DNA from 2 places in the Isoptericola sp. Y581 genome. Region 2 is predicted to be linked to the other one. Evidence: riboswitches for the same ligand, from Rfam matches in the RefSeq annotation. Region 2 holds a riboswitch; the other holds the start of a gene.
The links. A riboswitch is a leader RNA that binds a small molecule or an ion and turns the genes downstream of it on or off. The one in region 2 is predicted to bind thiamine pyrophosphate.

Region 1 (4,401 bases), on a different contig from region 2:
GCCACCGGCACGGACGCGGTGCGGTCCTGCGTGGTGGCGCAGCCGGTGGCGTGCTCCGCCCCGTCCGCGTCCGTCACCGTGACCACGGTGCTCGTGCCGTCGGCCGACAGGTTCAGCACCACGTCGTCGAACGTGATGTCGACGGTCTCGGGCGCCTCGGACACGGACGAGTCTGCCGCCGGGGAGGTGTCCACGACGACGTTGTGCGCGCTCGCGGGGGCAGCGGCGACCATGGTGCCGGCCGTCCCCGCGAGGCCGGCCAGGCCGGCCATCCCGGCGATCCCGGCGACGAGCACGCCCGCCCCCGCGCGCCGCGTCCTCGCGCGGCGGCGGCCCGGCCGGCGCGTCACGCCTGCCCCGAACGGGCGCGGACGAGCGCGACGACGCCCGTCACGGCCCCGACCAGCCCGAGGCCCAGGCCGGCGGCGCCGAGCGCGAGCGGCAGGGTGTCGCTGCCGTCGGAACCGGTGGCCTCGGTCGTGCCGCCGGCCGGCCCGTCGCCGGAGCCGCCGAAGCCGCCGGACGCGGCCGCGTCGTGCCCGTCCGCGTCGTGCCCGTCCGTCTCGGCGGGGGTCACCTGCAGCACGGGGGCCGGGTGCTCCGGCTCCGCGCCGTCGGTGGCCTCCTCGTCCCACGCGACGACCTCGCCGTCGGAGTAGGTCTGGGTGGCGGGCAGGGCGAGCTGCTCGGCACCCTCGGGCACGGCGCCTGCGGAGACGGTGAAGCGGAGGAACTCGCCGGGGGCGATCGCGGCGTCGGGGTCGTCGGCCGTCCACTCGACGGTGGCCGGAGCCTCGGTCACCTGGGTGCCGTGCACGTCGACCGGCTCGGGCAGGGGCGCGTCGGTGACCTCGGCCGTCCACCCGGGCACCGGCTCGACGGACACGCTGGTGAACGGCGTGTCCGCGGGCAGGGTGACCTTGACGCCGGTCGTGGACGCCGTGTCCGACTCGTTGGGAACCTTGACGATCAGGGTGGCGTAGCTGCCGGCCGCGGCGGACTCCGGCGTCACGGTGACGTGTGCCGATGCGGCGCCCGCGCCGAGCACGAGGGCGGGGATGGCGAGCGCCGCGGCGCCGGCGAGGGCGCGCGCCCGGCGGGAGCCGCGGGCGGGGCGGTTCGTCGGAGTCGGGTCGTGGTCGGTCGGGTCGTGGTGGGTCGGGTCGTGGTGGGTCGGGTCGTGGTGGGTCGGGTCGTGGGTCGTAGGCATGGCTGTCTGCTCCTGCTGGTTCGCGTCGTGGTTCGACTGTCGTGGACGTCGAGGGACCCGCCCTCGTCCGACGTCGGACCGGGCAGGCTCAGGCGGGGCGCACGATGGCGCCCGGGAGCAGCGGCGGGCCGCGCGGCCGGGGGCGACCCAGCCCGTGCCAGGGGTGTGGCCGCCAGGCGCGGCCGGTGACGACGTGCCCGCGCCGCCGGACCACGGGCAGCGGGGGCGGGCCCTGGACCAGCACCCCCACGCCTCGCAGGTGCTCCACGACGTCGGTCGCCGCCCGGTCGCCCGCCGCGAGCAGGAGCGCCGTGGCGAGGACGGCGGCGGCGTGCGCGGCGAGCATCCATGCCGAGGTGCCCGCCCCGTCGCCGTGCAGGTGCGTCAGGCCCGCCTGGGCCGGGGGCAGAGCACCGGGGCCCAGCTCGTGCAGCGTGTGCCCGACCTGGCCAGCCTGGCCGACCTGGCCGACCTGGCCGACCTGGCCGACCTGGCCGGCAGCGGAGAGCGAGCGGCCGGAGTCCGCGGCGGCCATGAACGACAGGGTGGAGTGCTGCACCACCTGCATCGCGACCATGGCGGGCAGGAGGCGGCGGAGGGTCAGCCGGCGGCGTGACGTCCACACGGCGAACGGCGCCGTGAGCGCCGCGACGACCAGCCAGCCGAGGGGTGCCCCGGGAAGCGCGCCGCCGGCCAGGAGGTGCGCGGCGGCCGCGATGCTGAGCGTCGTGCCGGCGACGAGGAGCTCGCGCACACGACGGACGACCACGGGCACCCGGCCACCTTATCGCCCGGGTTCAGCAGTCGGGTCACGGCCCGGATCGTCGCTCCGCCGCGGCGGGGCCTGATCTACGGTGGCGCCGAGACACGGGGTGCGTCCCGGCCCGGCTACCGCCGGTACCGGGACGCTGAGATCACACCCGTCGAACCTGATCTAGCTCGCACTAGCGAAGGGATGTCGACATGAGCGTGCGCGCACGGCTCGACGACGACGCGAACCACACCGCCGTCCACACCGCCGACGTCGCCCCGGGCGCTGGCCCGCGCGAGCCAGCTCGCACCCACGCGGGCGGAGCAGGCGTTCTGGGCCGGCGGCGCGCACGGCGCCCTGGTCACCGAGCTCGACCTGCACGCGCGGTGGCTCGGGGGCGGTTGCCCGGAGGCGGGCGGCCCGGCGACGAGCCGCCCGGCGACGAGCCGCCCGGACGTGGCGGCGAGCCCGGCCACGACGGCCTACCTCGACCACCTGCGCGCGGCCGGGGGCGACTACGCGACCCTCGTGGCCGCCGTCCTGCCCTGCTACTGGATCTACCAGGACGTGGGGGAGCCGCTCGCGGCCCGCGACCGGCCGGGACACCCGTACTCCGCATGGCTGGGCACCACGCCGACGACGCGTTCGCCGGTTGAGCCGGTCGAAACCAGTTCCGCCGGTTGAGCCGGTCGAAACCAGTTCCGCCGGTTGAGCCGGTCGAAACCAGTTCCGTCGGTTGAGCCGGTCGAAACCCGGGTCTCGGTGAGCGCTTGCCCACATGTCGATGACCAAGGCAAGTGTGTCGGTGGTCGGTGACAGAATGGGTGTGATGCCCGACACGACCAGCGCCACGCGCAGCAGCAAAGGCGCCAACAGCGCCGAACCCTCCGACAGCCCCCGGAGGAGCTCCGGCTCCTCCGAGTCCCCACCGACACACGCCCCCGGCACGCCCCCGGGCGACGCCGCCGGGCACCCACCCCCGGCGGGCTCGGAGCTCTCGACGATCGCGTCCGTGCGCAGGCTGTACCCGTACGTTCGTCCCGCGGTGCCCCGCCTGATCGGTGGCCTGCTGTCCGCGCTGGGCGCGAGCCTCGCGGCGCTGGCGATCCCGCGCGTTCTCCAGGCACTGGTGGAGGGCCCGCTCGCGGACGGCGCGGCGGCCCACGACATGGGCTCCCTCGTCGTCCCGCTGGTCGCCGTCCTGCTGCTGGGCGTCGCGGAGGCCGGCTTCGTCCTGCTGCGCCGCAACCTCGTGATGTACCCGGGCACGAGGATCGAGGCGGAGATGCGGATGGCGCTGTTCCGTCACCTGCAGGACCTGCCCGTCGCGTTCCACGACCGGTGGCCGGGCGGCCAGCTCCTCAGCCGCATCATGGGCGACCTCGGGCTGCTGCGGCGCTGGCTGATCTTCGGCCTGCTGCAGCTCGTCGTGAGCGCAGTGACGATCGTGGTCGGCGTCGGGATACTGCTCAGCACGGCGGGCTGGCTCGGCCTCGTCTACCTCGCGGGCGCGATCCCCGTCACGGTGATCGCCTTCCGCTTCTCGCGCCGCTACCGCGTGATCGCGCGGCTCTCGCAGGACCAGTCGGGCGACCTCGCCACCACCGTCGAGGAGTCCGTGCACGGGATCCGCGTCCTCAAGGCGTTCGGCCGGGGGCGCGACGCCCTCGCCTCGTTCACCGGGCAGGCCGAGGAGCTGCGCCAGACCGAGATCCGCAAGGCGGGCAACCAGGCGACCGTCACGACGTCGCTGCAGCTCATCCCCGAGGTCACGCTGGCAGTGTGCCTCGTGCTCGGCTCCGTCCTGGCCGCCCGCGGCGACATCTCCCTCGGCGACCTCGTCGCCTTCTTCCTCACGGCCGCGGTGATCAACGGCCCGGTGGTCGACCTCGGCATGACCCTGTCGATGACGCTCAACGCCCGCACCGCCGTCGACCGCTTCTGCGAGGTCATGGAGACGCCCAACCCGCTCGCCGACCCCGCGGATCCCGTCGAGGTGGGCGAGCCCCGCGGCGAGGTCGAGCTGCGCGACGTGAGCTTCCGGTACGAGGATTCCGCGAACCCGGTGCTGGAGCACGTGAACCTCGAGCTGCCGGTCGGCACCACGACGGCGCTGGTCGGCCTGACCGGCTCCGGCAAGTCCACCCTGGCGATGATCGTGCCGAGGATCTTCGACGTCACGGGCGGCGAGATGCTCCTGGACGGCGTGGACGTGCGCCGCATGCGCCGCCACGACGTGCGGCGCGCCGTCGCGGTCGCGTTCGAGGACCCGACCCTCTTCTCGGCCTCGGTGCGCGACAACGTCCTGCTCGGGGTCCCCGAGTCCGGGCCCGACGCCGTGCCGGAGGCCGAGCGGGAGCGCCGGCTGCACGAGGCGATCGAGGTCGCGCAGGCCGGGTTCGTCGCCGACCTGCCCGACGGCATCGAGACCCGGATCGGC
Region 2 (4,401 bases):
GAGCTGACCAGCAGGGCCCCGGCCACCACCACGAGCTGGAGGACGGACAGCACGGCGGCCGAGCGCAGGTCGAGGAACTGGGTGGTCCGGGTCCAGATCTCCGTCTCGATGGTGCCGTAGCGCAGGCCGCCGAGCACGAGGACGACGCCGAACGCCGTCGCGCAGAACAGGAACACCACTGCGGCGGCCGACGCGATCGCCGGCCCGAGGGCGGGGAGGGTCACGGTGCGGAACGCCCGCCACGGCGTGGCGCCGAGCGCGCGGGCGGCCTGCTCGGCGCGCGGGTCCAGCCGCTCCCACATACCGCCCACGGTGCGCACCACCACCGCGTAGTTGAAGAAGACGAGCGCCAGCACGATGCCGGCGAAGCTCTCCTCGAGCCCGGCCCAGCCGAGCAGCCCGCCGGGCGCGAAGAGCGCGCGGAACGCGACGCCCACCACCACGCTCGGCAGCACGAACGGCACGGTCACCAGGCCGCGCACCAGCGTGCGCCCGGGGAACCGGCACCTGTACAGCACGTACGCGCCGGGCAGGCCGAGCAGCAGCGACAGCACCGCCCCCGCGACCGCCTGGGCGAGCGTCTGGCCGACGATGCGCCACGTGCGCTCCTGCGACAGCACGTCCGCGAAGCCGGACAGGTCCAGCACCCGGCCCGCCGCGGTGTCCGTAAAGAATCCCTGCAGGACGAGCGAGACCACCGGCCAGGCGAAGAAGACCGCGAGGAAGCCCATCGGGAGCGCGACCGCGGCGCCCCAGCCGAGCCACGCGCGCCACCGGTGGGCGCGCGGAAGCGACGCCCGGGACGAAGGGCGCGCGACGGGACGCGTTGCCGGGGCGGGCGGCCGCGTCAGCCGACGACCGTGGCCGTCCACTGCTCGATCCACTCGTCGCGGTGCTCGGCGACGTCGGCGGGCGCCACCTCGAACGGTTCGTCGGCCAGAGGCGCGAACTTCTGCCACTCGGCGGGCAGCTCGACGCCCGGGTCGGCCGGGTACATGTACATCTGGCCTGGCACGTCGGCCTGGAACTCGCTCGTGGTGAGGAAGTCGACCAGCTGCTGCGCGCCCTCCGGGTTCTCGGCCCCCGCGAGCACGCCCGCGTACTCGACCTGCCGGAAGCAGGTGTCGAGCATGGCGCTGGTGGTCGAGGACTTCCCGTCCTCGGACACGGTGAACGCCGGCGACGTCGCGTACGACAGCGCGATCGGCCGCTGCCCGCCCTCGCCCGCGCCGGAGAAGTCCACGTAGTACGCGTCCTCCCAGCTCTCGGCCACCTTGACGCCGTTGTCACGCAGGTCGGCCCAGTAGCCCTGCCAGCCGTCGGTGCCGAACGCGCCGATCGTGGCGAGCAGGAACGCCAGCCCGGGCGACGAGGTGGCGGGGTTCGTCACCACGGTCAGGTCCGCGTACTCGGGCTTCGTGAGGTCCTCGAGCGTCTCCGGCGGGGTGACGTCGTGCTCGGCGAACCAGCCGTCGTCGAGGTTGAGGCACACGTCGCCCACGTCGATCGGCGTGAGCGTGCCGGCCAGGTCGTCCGGCGCGTACGCCGCGACCTGCGGGTCGAGGTCAGCGGGCTGGTATGGCTCGAAGACGCCCGCCTCCACCGCGCGCGACGCGAACGAGTTGTCCACCCCGAAGACGACGTCGCCCAGCGGCGCGTCCTTGGTGAGCACCAGCTGGTTGACCAGGGTGCCGGCGTCACCAGGCGCGACCTGCTCGACAGTGAGGCCGGACTCCTTCTCGAACGTGGCCAGGACGTCGTCGGAGACGGCGAACGAGTCGTGGGTCACGAGCGTCACCGTGCTGTCGTCCCCACCGCTCGCCGCGCCACCGCCGTCCCCGCCTGCCCCGCAGGCGGCGAGCAGTGGCAGCAGCGCGACCACGGCGAGGCCCGCCGTCGTGCGTGTCCTCGTCCGCTCGCGGCCCGCCGGGAGCGGACGCTGCGCGCTGTGGGTCATGGTTCCTCCTCAACGGTCGAGAAGGGGGTCCTGCGGGCGCTGGGCGTCGTCGTGGCGCGGATGCCCGCAGGGATCGAGAATCCCGACTTCCTCCACCGGTGCTAACCGGGTCAGGTTCGAGGGTCTGCGGCGGTCCGCACTCTCAGCGCCGTGGCGCTCCCCTGTCGTATCACCACGAGCCTACACACCCGCGCCGCGCTACCGTGGTGCCGTCCGCGTCGACGGGGTGTGATGTGCCTGACGTGCCACGACGCCCCTGCACGCGCCACGATCACGCACCGAGAACGCACGAGAGAACGAACCGAGGAGGCCACGTGGCAGACACCGAGCAGCCGATCGCGGTGAAGGTCGGCACGGTCGTGCTGACGATCGCCGCCGGATGGATCGCACAGAAGCTCATCGGGGTGGTCTGGGAGAAGGCCACCGGCAGCGCGGCACCCACCAACGTGGACGACGACGAGATCTCGGTCGTCCAGGCGGTGACGTTCGCGGCGGTCTCGGGAGGCGTCGCGGTCCTCGCCAAGCGGCTGGCCCGCAAGGGCGCGGTGCGCGCGGCCGGGCGCTTCGTGCACAGCGCCTGACGACGGCGCCTCCGCGGGTGCAGCCGCTCAGCGGCTCGCCCGCGGGCGACGCCTCGCGAGCTGCGCGTCGTGGCCGTGCGGGCGGTCCACCAGGTGCACGGCGGCGAGCGCGCGGCTGAGCCGGTCCGCGGCGTCCTTCGCGGGCGGCGCGGACCGGACCACCTCCGCCGCCGTGAGCGCCGCGTCGCCGTCGCCGTCGCCGACACCGACGCCGACGGGTCGCGCGAGCTCCTTCATGACCTGTTCTCCGGCCGACTGCGCGGAGGCGCCGACCTGGGCGCCGGCGTCCGCCAGCACCTCGGTGGCCACCGACTCGTCCACCCCGCAGACGGCCATGATCGCGCCCTTGGCACGCTCCGAGGCGGCCGCCGCGACGAACGCGCGCGAGACGGCCCGGTGCGCGTCGCGGTCGAGCGCGACGCGAACGACGGGGCTCGCCTCGATCACGTACCCCACGAGCTGTGACGCCGCGCCGTCCGTGCCGTGCCGCGCCTGCCCCGTGACGACGACGGTGTGCGTACGCCCGTGGTCGTCCACGATGCGGTGCCCGCCCGCGAACGGGCGGCCCGTGCCGAGCGCGACCACCGCGGTGCGCGACAGCCGCTCCCGGTCGTCGGGGTGCAGGTGGGCGCGCAGCACCTCGGGCCCCGGCGGGATCGTCCCGGGCTCGCGGCCGAAGATCCGGTAGACCTCGTCGGACCACCACCACGCCCCCGTGGCGACGTCGACCCGATACTGGCCCACGAGGAGCTGGCTCCCGGCCCCGAGCAGCTCCGCGAGCGCGACCAGCTCACGGCGCGGGGAGTCGTGCGGAGTCCTGTGCGTCGACATGGGCTCACCCCCGATCCGTGCTCAGGGTCGGGCTCGCAGATCTCCTGGCTCCCCCACCGTACCGGGACACGGCAGCACCGCCACCGGACGGCCCGGGGTGGTGAGGGCAAGTGGCCCGGTTTCCCCAGGAACCGGCCCACGATCTCACCCACGGCCCAGGGGGTCGGGTGACCGCGCGGGGCCGCGGGTGTCGTACCGGCGGGTGCGCCTCCCTGTGCTTCAGACCTGGTTCAGACGGCGGGCGTCGCGACCGCGGGATCGACGGGCGCGGCAGCCGTCTCCTCGGCGACGGCCTTACGGTGCTCGCGGAACGAGTACACGATCGCCCCGGCCCAGCCGACGGCGATGAGGCCGAGCACGACGCCGCGCACGGCGCCGTCCACCGGGAACGAGTCCAGGTTCATCAGGGTGCGCGCGTTGGTGAGGACGATGATGCCGCCGACGGCGGAACCCAGGACCCGCGGCGGGACCAGCCGCACGAGCCAGGCGGCGATGGGGGCCGCGATCAGGCCGCCGATCAGCAGCGCCAGCGCCCACGAGGGGTTGATGCCGGCGACACCGAGGCCGAACAGGAAGCCGAGGCTGGCGGCGACCGCCACGAAGAACTCGCTGGTGTCGATCGAGCCGATGACCTTGCGCGGCTCCATCCGGCCGCTCGCGAGGATCGCGGGCGTCCCGACCGGGCCCCAGCCGCCGCCACCCGTGGCGTCCATGAAGCCGGCCACGAGCCCGAGCGGAGTGAGGAACCGCTTGCGCAGCGGCTGCCCGAGGCGGTCGGTGCGCAGGCCGCGCAGCGTGAAGCGCAGCAGCACGTAGACACCGAGGCCGAGCAGCAGGATGGACATGAGCGGCCCCGCGATCTCGGTCGAGAGCCACGAGAGGAACGTCGCGCCGGCGAATGCCCCGATCGCGCCGGGGATGCCGATCTTGACCACGACCTTCCAGTCGACGTTGCCGAAGCGCCAGTGCGACGCGCCCGATGCGAGCGTCGTGCCGACCTCGGCGAGGTGCACCGTCGCCGAGGCGGCCGCG

Region 1: it holds a riboswitch for thiamine pyrophosphate, as region 2 does, so the genes downstream of both, AC1C2W_RS07900 (thiaminase II/PqqC family protein) here and AC1C2W_RS17810 (thiamine ABC transporter substrate-binding protein) in region 2, are expected to answer to the same signal.

The regions. Positions count from the first base shown of each region.
Region 1 is NZ_JCAIUK010000003.1:368,596-372,996, reverse strand. Features, by position in the region: gene AC1C2W_RS07915 (copper resistance CopC family protein) at 1-350, opposite strand, end outside; gene AC1C2W_RS07910 (YcnI family copper-binding membrane protein) at 347-1,210, opposite strand; gene AC1C2W_RS07905 (hypothetical protein) at 1,299-1,985, opposite strand; TPP riboswitch at 2,069-2,183, shown strand; gene AC1C2W_RS07900 (thiaminase II/PqqC family protein) at 2,418-2,645, shown strand; gene AC1C2W_RS07895 (ABC transporter ATP-binding protein) at 2,791-4,401, shown strand, end outside.
Region 2 is NZ_JCAIUK010000010.1:2,203-6,603, reverse strand. Features, by position in the region: gene AC1C2W_RS17815 (ABC transporter permease) at 1-731, opposite strand, end outside; gene AC1C2W_RS17810 (thiamine ABC transporter substrate-binding protein) at 848-1,957, opposite strand; TPP riboswitch at 2,028-2,130, opposite strand; gene AC1C2W_RS17805 (DUF4235 domain-containing protein) at 2,272-2,538, shown strand; gene AC1C2W_RS17800 (PAS domain-containing protein) at 2,566-3,369, opposite strand; gene AC1C2W_RS17795 (sulfite exporter TauE/SafE family protein) at 3,600-4,401, opposite strand, start outside.